DNA from 2 places in the Alishewanella sp. SMS8 genome. Region 2 is predicted to be linked to the other one. Evidence: predicted binding sites of a transcription regulator. Region 2 holds the regulator's gene; the other holds the start of a gene.

Region 1 (7,136 bases), on a different contig from region 2:
TAACGCGTTTACCCCAACCTGTTTCAAGTGCGGCTTGGGCAATTAGCGCTAACGGATCTAACCCTAAAGCACCGGCAGCTTTGCGTGCTGCGGGCAGTAAGCTACGAATAAACTCCACCGGTGAATCATTTCGAAACGCTGACGCGCCTATTACGGCTTGTGGCTCAACATTGCTGGTATTGCTACTACCAGCAATTGCCGCGGCTTGAGCTTGTTCTTGCTTTTGTGCACGCTGTTGTTGCAGTTTGTCTAATAATGGGCTCAGTTGTGATAATTCGCGCCGCCCCGGCTGAGCCATTTCCACTTGCGCTAACTGCTGCATAGATTGGGCTTTTAATAACCCCAGTTCCGGTGCATCTTTAAACAGTTGCACTTGTGGCATATTTAACTCATCAGCACGCGTATCACCAGGTAAACGCAACGCGGAAGCTGAGTGTTTATGCTGGCTGACGGCTTGTGGGTCTAACTGCTGTACTAACAAATCGGCTAAACCCAAGGCACCTTTTTGCGCTAAATCAGATGCCATCTGGTTATCATGCATATCACGATAAAACTCTGTAGTTTGGCTATTCATTAAGCCTTCTGCTTCAAACGCCTTATTCGCTTGGCGCATACTTTTTAGCAGCATATTAAAAAAGATCCCTTCAAACTGCTCAGCCGCTTGGCGCAGCGCACCTTTGCTATCATCTTTAGCCGCACTGCGAATTTGCTGCAGGCTGCTTAAATCATGATAAGAATGTTGCAGTTTACCCGTATCCATTTAGATCACCACCAACTCACCATGAATGGCGCCAGCCTCTTTTAATGCTTCTAAAATGGCCATTAAATCACCTGGCGCCGCGCCAACTGCATTCACTGTGCGCACCAAATCATCAAGTGTGACACCAGGGTCAAATTTAAACATTCTGGAGTTTTCTGGGTTCACATCAATAATGCTGTTTTGTACCACGGCCGTTTCACCACCGGCTAACGCATTAGGTTGAACCACCTGTGGGTTTTCAGCGATGGTAACCGTTAAGCCACCATGAGTGACAGCAGCAGGAAACAAACGCACATCTTTACCAATGACGATGGTGCCAGTGCGAGAATTGATAATAATTTTGGCAGATTGATCTGCAGGTTGAAAGGTCAAGTTTTCTAATACCGACAAGTAACTTACGCGCTGGCTAATATCTCGCGGCGCTCTAACCTGTACCGAAGAGGCATCTAATGAAAAGGCAGTTTCTGGGCCCATAAAACCATTAATCACTTCAGCCAATCTTTTTGCAGTAGTAAAGTCTGGGCGCTTTAAGTTAAACGTAATAAAATCGCCTTTAGCAAAAGGAGACTCTACTTCACGCTCTACTACAGCACCGTTTGGAATGCGGCCCACGGTGGGTGTGTTCACTAAAATACGCGAACCATCTAAACCTTCAGCACCTAAGCCACTGACAATTAAACTGCCCTGCGCTACTGCGTAAACATTGCCATCTAAGCCGGTTAAAAAGGTTTGTAATAAAGTACCGCCACGCAAACTTTTCGCGCTACCTACGGATGATACCGTAATATCAATAGTTTGCCCGGGCTTGGCAAACGCCGGTAACTCGGCATGAATGGCCACTGCTGCCACATTTTTTATTTGTGTGCGCGAACCCGCTGGTAGGTTAATCCCAAAATTAGCCAGCATGGTGCGGAAGCTTTGTTCGGTAAAAGGGCTTTGCTCGCCAGTACCGGGTAAGCCGACCACCAACCCATAACCAACCAATTGGTTACTACGCACCCCTTCAATATCGGTGACATCTTTAATACGCGCAGCCTGAACAAGATTGCTACAAACTAGCGTAGATAATAAGCCGAGCATGATCAGAAACCGCATATACTGCTCCTAGAATGGCCAGAATGGACCATTAAAAAACTGGGTTAACCAGCCTGGTGATTGCCCGCCATGATGTGCACCCGTGCCGCTGTATTCGATACGTGCATTGGCAATCTTGGTCGACTCTACCGTGTTATTCACATCGACATCTTGTGGCCGAATAACACCAGTTAAACGGATATATTCTTTACCGGTATTTAATGTCAGCCATTTTTCACCGCGGATCACTAAGTTACCGTTCGACATGACCTGCAACACATTGACCGAGATATCGCCGACTAAGCTATTGCTCTGATCGGCTTTGGCGTCGCCTTTAAAGTCTTGGCTACTGCCCGCGCCAAACTGCAACACATTACCGCCAACCGACACATTGCTTCCGGCAAAATTAATCGGGTCAAAAGCAATGTTGCTGTCTTTAGCCGTTTCTGTTTTGGCTTTTTTCGACGCTTGGGTTTTCTCACGAAGCACAACCGTAATAATGTCACCTTCATGCCGTGCTTTGTTATCGGAATACAAGCTATTAGAATGGCTTTGCATAAACAACGAACCGTTTTTTACCACTGGCCGCGGCGCCGACTCTGGCGGCAAGGGAGCAAAATACGGATCGTTTGGCTGCGCTTCTTGCATAGAAGAACAGGCGGTTAAACTGCTGACCATCAGTATCAATAGGACATTACGCATGAGCTGTACCTGCCTTATAACTGTTGAATAACAAAACCAAGCATCTGATCCACGGTAGAAATGACTTTAGAGTTCATTTCATACACGCGTTGACTTTCAATTAAGCTAACCAACTCTTCTGTGACATTGACATTAGAGGTTTCTAGCGCTCCCTGCACAATAATCCCCAGTCCTTCTAATCCTGGAATGCCTTGCACCGGATCGCCGCTGGCTGGCGTTTGGCTGAATAAGTTTTGGCCAATCGGCTCTAAACCGGCCGGATTAATAAAGTTAGTGACAGTTAACTGACCTAATACCGCATTCTCAACCTGCCCGGCTAAACGAGCGGAGATCTCGCCATCTTGAGACACCATGATATTAGTGGCATCTGGCGGCACCACAATATTGGGCTGCACCTGATACCCGGCACCAGAGGTCACAACATTACCGTCACCATCAACCGTGAATTGGCCATTACGACTATAAGAAATAGTGCCATCAGGCATTAACACTTCAAAAAAACCATGGCCTTGGATCATCAGATCCAAACTGTTCTCTGTAGTGATCATATTGCCTTGAGTAAAGCTTTTTTGCGTCGCAACTACCTTGGTACCGGCACCTATCATTAAACCGTTAGGTAATTCAGAATTTTGTGAAGAACGCCCGCCTGGCTGATTAATGTTTTGATACAGCAAATCTTCAAATACGGCACGGCTCTTTTTAAAGCCTACAGTACTGGCGTTCGCCAAGTTATTAGAAATAACCGAGATATCACGCTGTTTCGCGTCTAACCCTGTTTTGCTGATCCACAATGCTGGATGCATTTGTACCTCCTGGGCTTACGCCCTATTAACTAAGTGCCAAGCAAGCTGCTGCTGGCTGAAGTAAAACGGTAAAAAGAAAAAAGCCTTAACCTACAATTCGCAGCAATTGATTTTGCTGTTGATCCATTTGCTCAGCTTGCTTCATCATTTTCACTTGTAATTCAAACTGGCGCTGTAAGCTGATCATCGTGGTCATTTCGCCAACCGCATTGACATTACTGCCCTCATAGGCACCGCTAAGCAAATTGACATTCGCACTAGCCTCGGCATCCTGACCATCTTTACGTCGAAACAAGCCATCGTTACCTTTCACAATATCGGCATATTCCGGTTGTACTAGCTTAATACGCCCTACTTCTTCTAGCGCATTCGCCGGGGCACCCTGCGCTCTCGCAATCACGGTGCCGTCAGCGCCGATTTCCATCTTCGCTAACGGCACAGGGAGTTGCAGCGGCCCCGCATCCCCCATCACCGGTAAACCGCTGGCGGTCATTAGCATGCCACTGGCACTAATCTGTAAATTGCCCGCTCGGGTGTAGGCTTCATTACCCTCTTTATCTTGCACAGCAAACCAACCGTTACCTTGAATAGCAACGTCTAATTCGCGTTCAGTAATAATCATCGCGCCACTGTCAAAGTTTTGACCTGGACTCTCTGTTAACGAAAACACTCGAGTAGGCAACCCCTCACCGAAGGCTTGCATGGCACGGGCCTGTTCAAAATCGGCTTTAAAACCCACTGTGCCGGCATTTGCCAAGTTATTTGCTCGTACGCTGATGCCATTCATGTTCTCTTTGGCACCGCTCATGGCGATATATAACAGACGATCCATAGTAAACCTCGCAGGGACTTGCTGTTTTTACTTAACGAAACTTTTCATCAACTTAATATATTTAAGCAATAAGAGTGCCAGCTTGATAAAACAGGATTTTTTGATTAAAAAAAAGCCACCCGTAGGTGGCTTGATTTGAATGACAAAGCGTTTACCGGATCTGTAAGATGGTTTGTTGAAGCGTACTGTTAACTTCCAACGCCCGAGAATTGGCCTGGAAGTTACGCTGCGCGCTGATTAGATCAACTAGCTCCGTTGTAAGGTTTACGTTTGACTGCTCTAACGCGGAGCTTTGAATACTACCAAAGGTACCGGTGTTAGGTTCACCAGCTAACGGCTCGCCAGACGCTAAACTGGCTTTCCAAGACGTTGCTCCCGCTTGGCTTAAGCCTTGCGGATTGGCAAAACGCACCATCGATACTTGCGATAAAAATTGTTGATCGCCGTTAGAGTAAGACGCCATAATCCTGCCGCCAACATCAATATCCAGCCCAGTTAAACGACCGACTGTAGTACCATTCTGACTTAGTGAGCCCACTTCAAAAGCTGATGCATATTGAGTTGGCGTTCGGGTACCTGCTTCATCGCGAAAACGGATACCAAAATCACCCACGGTTCCAAAATTAGCACCATTATTTAACAAGCCATTTAAATCAAGAGGCGAAATGGTAATATCTTCAAAGTCACCTGGATTTTCACCTGGTGTTCCATCTGACTTAAAAACTAATTGTGAGGTAGCCGAGGGAACAAGAGTTCCATTGAATGTGGTATACACATCCCAAGTATTACTCGCCAAAGGGTCTGTTCTTACAAAATACACACTGAGTATATGTGCCTGACCTAAGCTATCATAAATCGTTGTTGAGGTGGTGCTGTTATAACTGGCTCGGTCAGTTGGCTCAAACGTTGTAATGGTTGGTGGCAATGAACGTGCGTCTAAGTTCATACTAACAAACACATCACGTGTGGCACTGGGCGCACCTGCAGTAGTGGGGATCTGAATTGGCCCAGTTGTACTTAAACTGACAGAGCTAGTTGTACCTGAATCGGAATCCACAGGGTAACCTTGCAAAAAGGCACCATTGTTGTTCACTAAAAAGTTATTTGCATCTAGCTTAAACGCACCGGACCGGGTGTAAGCATAATCTCGAGAGCCCACTTCAGAGGAAGTCACAAAAAAACCGTCTCCCGTCACCGCTAAATCTAATGAGTTATTAGTGAACAATAACGACCCTTGTTGAAACTGCTGTGCAACTGATGATGTTCTGACCCCATCACCCACTTTAGTTCTACCGGCTTGAAATACCGAAGATGCATAAACATCGGCAAATTCAGCTCGAGACTCTTTAAAACCTGTAGTATTAACGTTAGCGATGTTATTTGCTGTGGTATCTAAATCTTTTTGTGCAGCGGCGATACCGCTTAATGCAATATTAAAACTCATATGTTACCTCACCTTAAGCGGTCGTATTAACCATAAGAAACTTCTAACACATCGGCCAATTTCACTGCCCCGATGCCTAATAAATTCAGTGTAATGCCGTTACCGTTGTTGCCCATACTGACACTGGATACAGGGGTATACACTTGTACTGGGGCATTTTCCGTTTTGCCTCTGGCGCTAACTTCAACACTGATGTTATAAAGCCCAGCGGCAACGGTTTCACCCGCTTGGTTCGTACCATCCCAAGCAAACTCATTTTTACCCAATTGCGGTTGATCAACATTAAATGTAGAAACTAACTCACCGTTGGGTTTAGTGATAATCACTTTCATGTTATCAGCTGGTTGTTCAAGGTTTATTTGGCCACGCGAGAGCGACTCACCGGTGAAAACCAATTGTTCAGATTGTGTCAGCACGCTACGCCCTACTAGTGATGAGGCTTGCAAGGCTTGATTGGACGACATGCTTTGCGCCAAGCTACTGAAATTATCATTAAGCTTGGTGATACCATCGGCCATGGTAAAGTTAGTCATCTGTGCGATCATTTGATCATTTTCTACCGGCTTGGTCGGGTCTTGATAAGCTAACTGCTGAGTTAACAAAGCAAAAAAATCTGACTGCGTTAAAGCGCCATTGTTTTTATCGGCAACTTTTTTCTCAGTATCCCAGTACATCCCTTCTAGCGCAGAATTTGTATTAATGGTTGTCATGCGTTACTCCTTAACCCTGACCTAACCGTAAGGTGCGCATTAACATTTGTTTTGCGGCATCTGCGGTTTGTACATTGGTTTCATAGGCTCGAGACGCTGAAATCATATTCGCCATTTCTTCCATAATGTTGACATTAGGCTTGTAAACATAGCCATTTTCATCCGCCAACGGATGATTGGGCGCATATTCCACATTCGGGGGTGCGTCAGACTCGACAATTCCCAGCACTTTAACGCCAGAGCCGGCATCTTGTTGCCGCTGCGCTTGCGCAAACTCGGTGGCAAACACCGGGTGACGACCACGGTAAACCTGATCGATACTACTGCTTACGCTGTTCGCATTGGCAATGTTACTGGCTGTGGTATTCATTCTTACTGACTGGGCGGTCATGCCAGAGCCAGCAATATCAAACACTTTAAATAAGCTCATAATTACTGTCCTGTGCCTGTAAGGGCTTTTTTCAAGCCACTGATCCGACTATTCAAAAATTGTAGGCTGGTTTGGTATTCGATGGCATTTTGCATCATGGCATTACGTTCGCGGTTCATGTCCACGCTGTTACCATCACCGGTATCAGTTTGTTCTGGATTACGAAACTTCACTTCGTGCCGGGTTGCAGTAGAAATGGCGAAATGCCCATCATGCGTCCGCTGCATGGAACGGCTTTGCCGAGATTGGGCGTTCACCAGCGCTTGCTGAAAATCGATGTCTTTAGCTTTATAGCCAGGAGTGTCAGCGTTAGCGACGTTTTCTGACAGCACTTGCGCACGACGATCTCGAACCAGCAACGCTTGTTCGTGCATGCCAAAG
Region 2 (7,136 bases):
CCGGTATTGCTGGGTAGCCTGTTCTTTGCTGCTGCGGTAACGGTAGCGGGCTTACCGCCGTTATCGGGCTTTATCGGAAAGCTGATGATCCTGCAATCGGCCGTTACGCCATTACAGCAAGTCCTGTTATGGTCAGTGGTGCTGCTGAGTAGCCTGATGGTGTTAATTGGCTTATCACGAGCTGGCAGTATTTTGTTTTGGCGCGTTACCGGTTCAGAGTCGGGCGGGGATAAAGCCTTACCGCTGCAGGTTTTTGCCGTGTCATTGTTGCTGTTAGCTAGCCCCATGTTGGTGGTGTTTGCCGGGCCTTTAACCGAGTTAAGTGTGGCGGCAGCGGTGCAGCTTGAAGACGTGTCACAAACGATTTCCACGATTTTACTTGAATCTAGCGTGTCTGGAGGTGCTCAATGAGATTACAACCTCGTTACAGCTGGTTGCCAACACCGTATCGCAGCGTGTTGTTGTTTTTAGTATGGTTACTCCTCAATCAAAGTGTCGCGCCAGTGCATCTGTTTTTTGGTTTCGTGTTGGCGTTATTAATCCCTTGGATCAGTGCCAAGTTCCGAGATCCTCAGCCGTTGATTGAACGCCCCATTTTGGCGCTACGTTATATTCTTATGGTTTTGATGGATATTGTTACCGCAAATGCACAGGTCGCGATATTAATTTTAGGGCCGACTAAACGGTTAAAACCTGCTTTTGTGCGTGTGCCGCTAGATTTACAGCATGAACTGCCCATCACTATTTTAGCCAGTACCGTGTCGATGACTCCAGGCACGGTAAGTGCGGACATTTACCCCACTAAAGAAATGCTGGCAGAAGGTGAGGAAGTAAAACAGCGTTGGTTGTTGATTCATGTACTGAATTTAGAAGATGAAGCAGAACTGATTGCTTCAATCAAATCGCGCTATGAAGCCCCGCTAAAGGAGATCTTTCAATGTTAGAGAATGTTATCTTTTTAGTCTTTGGTATGATCAGTTTGGCTTTGATACTTAACCTATGGCGTTTAGTACGTGGCCCAAGCTTGCCAGATCGCATCCTAGCGCTCGATACCATGTATATCAATAGCATTGCCCTGATCATCTTATATGGCCTGCTGATGGGCACCTCATTGTATTTTGAAGCCGCGTTATTAATTGCCATGTTAGGTTTTGTCAGCACGGTGGCCGTGTGTAAGTTTTTATTACGTGGCGATATCATCGAATAGGAGAGAATATGCAAAATTGGATGGAATGGGTAATTGCCTTCTTTTTATTACTCGGTGGCAGCTTTGTGTTAATTGGTTCGATTGGTTTAACGCGGATGCCCGATTTTTTTATGCGCTTACATGGGCCAACAAAGGCGACCACCTTGGGTATGGGCGGTATTTTGTTAGGCTCGATGTTGTTTTTTAGTGCGGCACCCGGTGAGATCAGCGTGCATGAATTGTTGATTACTATCTTCTTATTGATCACCGCGCCAATCAGTGCACATATGCTCATTAAAGCTGCCCTGCATCATCAGACTGAGGCGATTGCGCGGACTACAGGTGAGCAAGAACTCAAGCGAGGGCAATTACAAAACAGCAGTCGTTCGCATATTAAGTCGAATTTACCCTAAAAAACCTAGCAATAGCGTAAAGCACAAGCTTTACGCTATTCGCCAAAACCGGTATTAATTAATAAAGTAATCGCGTCTAATGCTTCAGCAGCGTCAGGGCCTTCGGTGGTCACTGTAAGGGTTTTACCTTTACTACTGGCCATCATCAGCAAGGCCAGTACGCTGCCGGCATCTGCTGTTTTACCATCTTCTTGCACTAATTCTACTTTGGCATCAAATTGCTGGCTTAACTGCACTAGCTTGGTTGCGGCACGTGCGTGTAGGCCTAGGGCATTAATAATCGTGACTGTTGCAGCTAACTTATCGGCCATGATGTCTGACTAATTCCCGATGGCGAATTTGTACATCTTCGCGTTGGCTGCGGTAGGTTTCGGCTAGGCTTTGTGCGATATACACTGAACGATGCTGGCCACCTGTGCAACCAATCGCTATCGTTAAGTAGCTGCGATTGTTACGTTCGAGATGAGGTAACCAGCTGGCGATAAAGGTATTGATCTGCCACGTATATTTTGCAACCACGTCTTGTGAGGCGAGGTAATCTTTAACTGGCTGATCTAAACCTGTGAGCGGTTTCAGATCCGGCTCCCAATGTGGGTTGGGTAAAAACCGCGCATCGAACACAAAATCGGCATCCTTTGGAATACCATATTTAAAACCAAAGGATTCAAAGAGTATCACTAAACGGCCGGTCTTTTGGCCTAAGATCCGCTCACGTAATTGCTCGGCCAGTTGATGCACATTCAGCTCAGTGGTATCGATATATAAATCGGCGCGGCTAGAGATAGGATCTAATAACTGTTGTTCACGTGAAATGGCTTCATCGAGCGACATCGCTTGATGGGATAGCGGATGCAAGCGACGCGTTTCGCTAAAGCGCTTAATTAGCGTGGTGTGATCCGCATCCAAATATAAAATCGTCAGTTCCAGCTTGCGCGGCAGATACGACAAAATGTCTGATAACTCATCGGGATCGCTCGGTAAGTTACGCACATCAATACTCACGGCAACGCGTTCATATTGGCCCATTACTGCAGTTGCCAGAGTCGGTAATAGATTAACCGGGAGATTGTCGACGCAGTAATAGCCGAGATCTTCCATGACTCTTAGAGCAACCGATTTGCCAGAGCCTGAGCGACCACTGACGACGAGTAGTTTCATGACTCACCTGTTTTTTGGCTATAGTCGAGTAGTAGCTGATACAGTTGTTCATCTGACTCGACATGGCGGATTTTTTTGGTTAAGTCTTTCTGACTCAACAATTTGGCAATACCGGATAACGTACTTAGGTGCGTTTGGCATTGCTCAGTGGGTATTAAAATAGCGCAAAAAATATCGACGGCTTGGTTATCTATCGCATCAAACGCGATAGGGTCTTTACTGACCACAAACACCAAAATCGGTTGAGTTACGCAGTCAAGTTTGCCGTGAGGAATGGCGATACCGCCACCGATGCCGGTTGAACCGAGTTTTTCACGGGTCATTAAGGCTTCAAGAATCGTGTATTCAGATAGTTCGGGAAGCTGCTGGTGAGCCAGTTCGGCGATATATTCGAGGATACGTTTTTTACTGTTAAATAGAACTGCACTTTTCGTGCAGTTCTCCGCTAACATTGCGTTTAAATTCATAATAATGTCTTAGTGTCGTGACAGTTTTTCTTTGTGTTTAATGACCTGCCGATCGAGTTTGTCTATTAACTGGTCAATCGCAGCATACATGTTTTCGTTCTCAGACACCGCAAACACTTCGCCACCGGTGAGATGGATTTTAGCTTCGGCAATCTGTTGTAATTTTTCCACGTTTAAGATGACATGTACATTATTAATGTTCTCGAAATGACGCTCTAGCTTAGCAAATTTATTCTCGACATAATCTTTTAAGGCTTCGGTAATTTCGACGTGACGGCCTGTTAAATTGATTTGCATAGACTCTTCCTTTTAGTTAAGACACTTACAGCAGGGTCTTTCGTTGATTTGACGGCGGAATAAACAACGATTCGCGGTATTTAGCGATAGTTCGCCTAGCCACGTTTATCCCTTGTTCTAACAAAATCTCCGCCATTTTACTGTCACTTAGCGGTTTTGCCGGATTTTCTGCCGCCACCAATTTTTTAATAAAAGCACGAATGGCAGTGGAAGAACATTCACCACCACTCTCTGTACTAACATGACTGGAGAAAAAGAACTTAAGTTCAAAAATTCCACGTGGTGTATGCATATATTTATGAGTGGTGACGCGTGAGATCGTCGACTCATGCATACCGACCATTTCTGCAACATCATTCAATACCATCGGTTTCATGGCTTCTTCACCATGCTCAAAAAAGGCTTGTTGTTGCTGCACAATGCAATTGGCTACTTTGAGTAAAGTATCGTTTCGGCTTTCTAAGCTCTTTAAAAACCATTTAGCTTCTTGCAAGTGCGAACGAATAAATTGCGTATCAGCGGAATTTTTAGCGGTTTTGCTCATCGCCGCATATTGCTGATTGATCCGTATTTTGGGCATAGCGTCAGCGTTTAATTCGACTTGCCAACGACCTTTTACTTTTGTCACCGTGACATCAGGAATCACATACTGCTGTTCTTGTTTAATCACATCAGCACCCGGCCGTGGATTTAAACTGTGGATCAACTGCATGACTTCCTTTAACTCTTCTTCTTTGAGTTTAGTCACGCGCATCAAAGAACGAAAGTCTCTATTTGCTAAAAATTCGGTATAGTTGCTAATAATGAGTTTTGCATCATTTAAATAGGGGGTAGTTGGCTCAAACTGCCGTAACTGCACCAGTAAACACTCTTGCACCGAGCGCGCGCCAACCCCGACCGGATCAAATAATTGAATGCGTTTAATCACGGCTTCAACTTCGTCGGCCTCGACCTCGTTAGATTGCAGTGAGTCGAGTATTTCTTCGCAGCTGATACTTAAAAAACCATTGTCATCGATGGCTTCAATAATGATCTCAGCAATAGCCCGGTCGATTTCAGAAAAGGGCGTCAGTTGCATTTGCCAACGTAAATAATCTTGCAGGGTATCGCTGGTTTCACCCTGATACACCATATCGTCATCAGGCATGTTGCCACTGCTAACAGGGGCGGCACTGACTAAGTCATCCCAGTTATTATCTAGCGGTAAATCTTCTTGGATGTTTTGTTGATTCAGATCATCGCTGGTATCGCGATCGGCAGCGTCTTTTTGCTCTGAGTTTTTGTTGCGTGGATCGTCAAGGGTATCGCGATTGATATTGCCAAGACTGTGATCAACCTCATCTGGCTGACGTTCGAAATCATCATCGCCTTCGAGTAACGGGTTCGCGTCTAACGCTTCCTGTATTTCTTGCTGTAGCTCAATGGTAGACAACTGTAATAGGCGTATCGCCTGTTGCAGTTGTGGCGTCATGGTAAGCTGTTGTCCTAGGCGGAGTTGCAAAGAGGGCTTCATGTACCTGTAATTCTCTCCTGAATGCGCAGTTGCGTTCTATCTTCTTTACTATAGCCTGAATTGCTCACCTAGGTATACATCACGTACCTGCTGATTTGCTAGAACATCTTGCGGAGAACCGGCTGCAATCAGTTCGCCATGACTGACAATATAAGCGATTTCACAAACATCTAACGTTTCACGCACATTATGGTCAGTAATGAGAACACCAATGCCACGTTGGGCGAGGTGTTGAATGATTTTTTTGATATCAAGTACTGAAATCGGGTCAACGCCAGCGAACGGTTCGTCTAATAAAATAAAAGCGGGATCAGCGGCTAATGCTCGCGCGATCTCAACCCGACGACGCTCGCCACCAGATAACGCCATCCCTAAACTGTTGCGGATATGGCCGATATGAAATTCTTCTAATAAATCATCGGCAATTTCAGCGCGGCGTTGCGTGCTTAAATCTTTGCGGGTTTGCAAAATGGCCAATAAGTTTTCATGCACAGTCAATTTACGAAAAATCGAGCTTTCTTGCGGTAAATAACCAATGCCGGCGCGGGCACGTTGGTGGATCGGAGCAAAAGTAATATCTTGCTCGTTGAGGGTAATGGTGCCTTTATCCGAGGGAACTAAGCCAACAATCATGTAAAAGGTTGTCGTTTTACCTGCACCGTTAGGGCCCAATAAACCGACGATTTGCCCTGCATTGACCTCTAAGCTGACATCTTTCACTACCTGCCGGCTTTTATAGCTTTTGGCGAGGTGCGAGACCACTAACTTCATGGATTGTCCTTGTTTTCTGGGGTGAAAATCGTGGTAACGCGACGATTTTGCTCACCTTCAGCACTTAATTGTTGTAATTCAATGTTGTAACGGATCACGGCACCGCGCACTAAGCTACCGCTTTGCATCACTTCGGCATTACCCGATAACGTTAAAATTCGGCTGGCACGGTCAAATCGGATCTCATTCGCTTGAGCGGTTACAGGACGATCACCTTGCAGAGTTTGTGAATAGGTCGCCGGTGAGCCTGTTGTAATAAACACCTCTTTACCTTTACCAGCACTGGCGTCGACTTCAAGTTTGTCTGCTTTGATCAACATGGACCCCTGACGTACGACAACGTTATCGGCATAACTGGCAATGCTGTCAATTAATGAGGCTAAGGTTTTATCTGCATCGACCGAGATGGGCTGTTTATGATCCGGTTCGGCGGCCAAACTAACGGCAGAAAAAAAGGCCAAAACAATCATTAAGCTATTAATTTTCATTGAAATATACCGTCTCTAAATGCTTTTGCAATTGTATGGTTTCTTTTGTTAAATCGACATGCATACCTTGCCCTTTAATGAAAAAACCGGCGCCGGTGATCTGAACGATTTCATGCGTATGAATACTTTTTTCAGGCAACATCAGTTGTAATGAGGCCGTTTCAACGCGTTCTACTAAACCTAGGGTTTGTTTGTTTTGCAAAACCACTTGGTTTTCCAAAATAATCTTATCTTCAGGAAACCAGACACCTTGTAAGCTACTGATTTCCCAAGCAGGCTGATGTGCTTTATTAAACAGGGTATAGCGCGGTTGATCAAACTGCGTAAAGCCGAGCTGTTCAAAATGCTCTAATTTCAGCGCCTGCACGTGATCGGCAATATAGCCCTCATTGTCGTAGATGCGCAAGGTAACATTTTCAGCAATGTAATCCGGTTGAAATTCTCGATCCACTTGCAGATCCACTTGCTCAACGCTGGGATTCAACCACAGGTAGCCCGCGACTATCACGAGTAACATGACGATGAGCACAAAAAACTTTCTCATGAGCTGCTGCCATCAAATTGTAAAAATCGCTGTTGCGCAATCAGTAACAGATCGCATAATTCGCGCACTGCACCAAAGCCGCCAGGTAATGACGTTGCTAAATGGGCGTGCTTTTGCAAATAAGGATGTGCATCTTTTACCGCGACGGCTAAGCCACAATGTTGCATGACTTGCCAATCGGCCAAATCATCACCGATATAAGCGACTTGGCTGGCATCTAATTGCAGTTCAGCGAGCAGCGCTTGAAATGCAGCTGTTTTATTTTCTTGCCCTTGATAAATATAGGGCACAGTTAGCGA

The links. The regulator sigma-54, encoded in region 2, starts transcription at its own class of promoters, with help from an activator protein. The targets are predictions, from matches to a motif close to GTTGGCACGNNNNTNGNNT.
Region 1: a site for sigma-54 is predicted at 4,235-4,253, ahead of ORJ01_RS10885 (flagellar basal body rod protein FlgF). Genes of this name have one in related genera too.

Annotation. Positions count from the first base shown of each region.
Region 1 is NZ_JAPJEA010000003.1:92,117-99,252, reverse strand. Features, by position in the region: gene flgJ (flagellar assembly peptidoglycan hydrolase FlgJ) at 1-760, opposite strand, end outside; gene ORJ01_RS10900 (flagellar basal body P-ring protein FlgI) at 761-1,855, opposite strand; gene flgH (flagellar basal body L-ring protein FlgH) at 1,865-2,536, opposite strand; gene flgG (flagellar basal-body rod protein FlgG) at 2,551-3,339, opposite strand; gene ORJ01_RS10885 (flagellar basal body rod protein FlgF) at 3,425-4,171, opposite strand; gene flgE (flagellar hook protein FlgE) at 4,323-5,615, opposite strand; gene ORJ01_RS10875 (flagellar hook assembly protein FlgD) at 5,642-6,325, opposite strand; gene flgC (flagellar basal body rod protein FlgC) at 6,336-6,755, opposite strand; gene flgB (flagellar basal body rod protein FlgB) at 6,758-7,136, opposite strand, start outside.
Region 2 is NZ_JAPJEA010000001.1:1,181,952-1,189,087, reverse strand. Features, by position in the region: gene ORJ01_RS05500 (monovalent cation/H+ antiporter subunit D) at 1-411, shown strand, start outside; gene ORJ01_RS05495 (Na+/H+ antiporter subunit E) at 408-944, shown strand; gene ORJ01_RS05490 (K+/H+ antiporter subunit F) at 938-1,207, shown strand; gene ORJ01_RS05485 (Na+/H+ antiporter subunit G) at 1,216-1,599, shown strand; gene ORJ01_RS05480 (HPr family phosphocarrier protein) at 1,635-1,910, opposite strand; gene rapZ (RNase adapter RapZ) at 1,900-2,757, opposite strand; gene ptsN (PTS IIA-like nitrogen regulatory protein PtsN) at 2,754-3,227, opposite strand; gene hpf (ribosome hibernation promoting factor) at 3,234-3,521, opposite strand; gene ORJ01_RS05460 (RNA polymerase factor sigma-54) at 3,547-5,034, opposite strand; gene lptB (LPS export ABC transporter ATP-binding protein) at 5,083-5,805, opposite strand; gene lptA (lipopolysaccharide transport periplasmic protein LptA) at 5,802-6,293, opposite strand; gene lptC (LPS export ABC transporter periplasmic protein LptC) at 6,283-6,837, opposite strand; gene kdsC (3-deoxy-manno-octulosonate-8-phosphatase KdsC) at 6,834-7,136, opposite strand, start outside.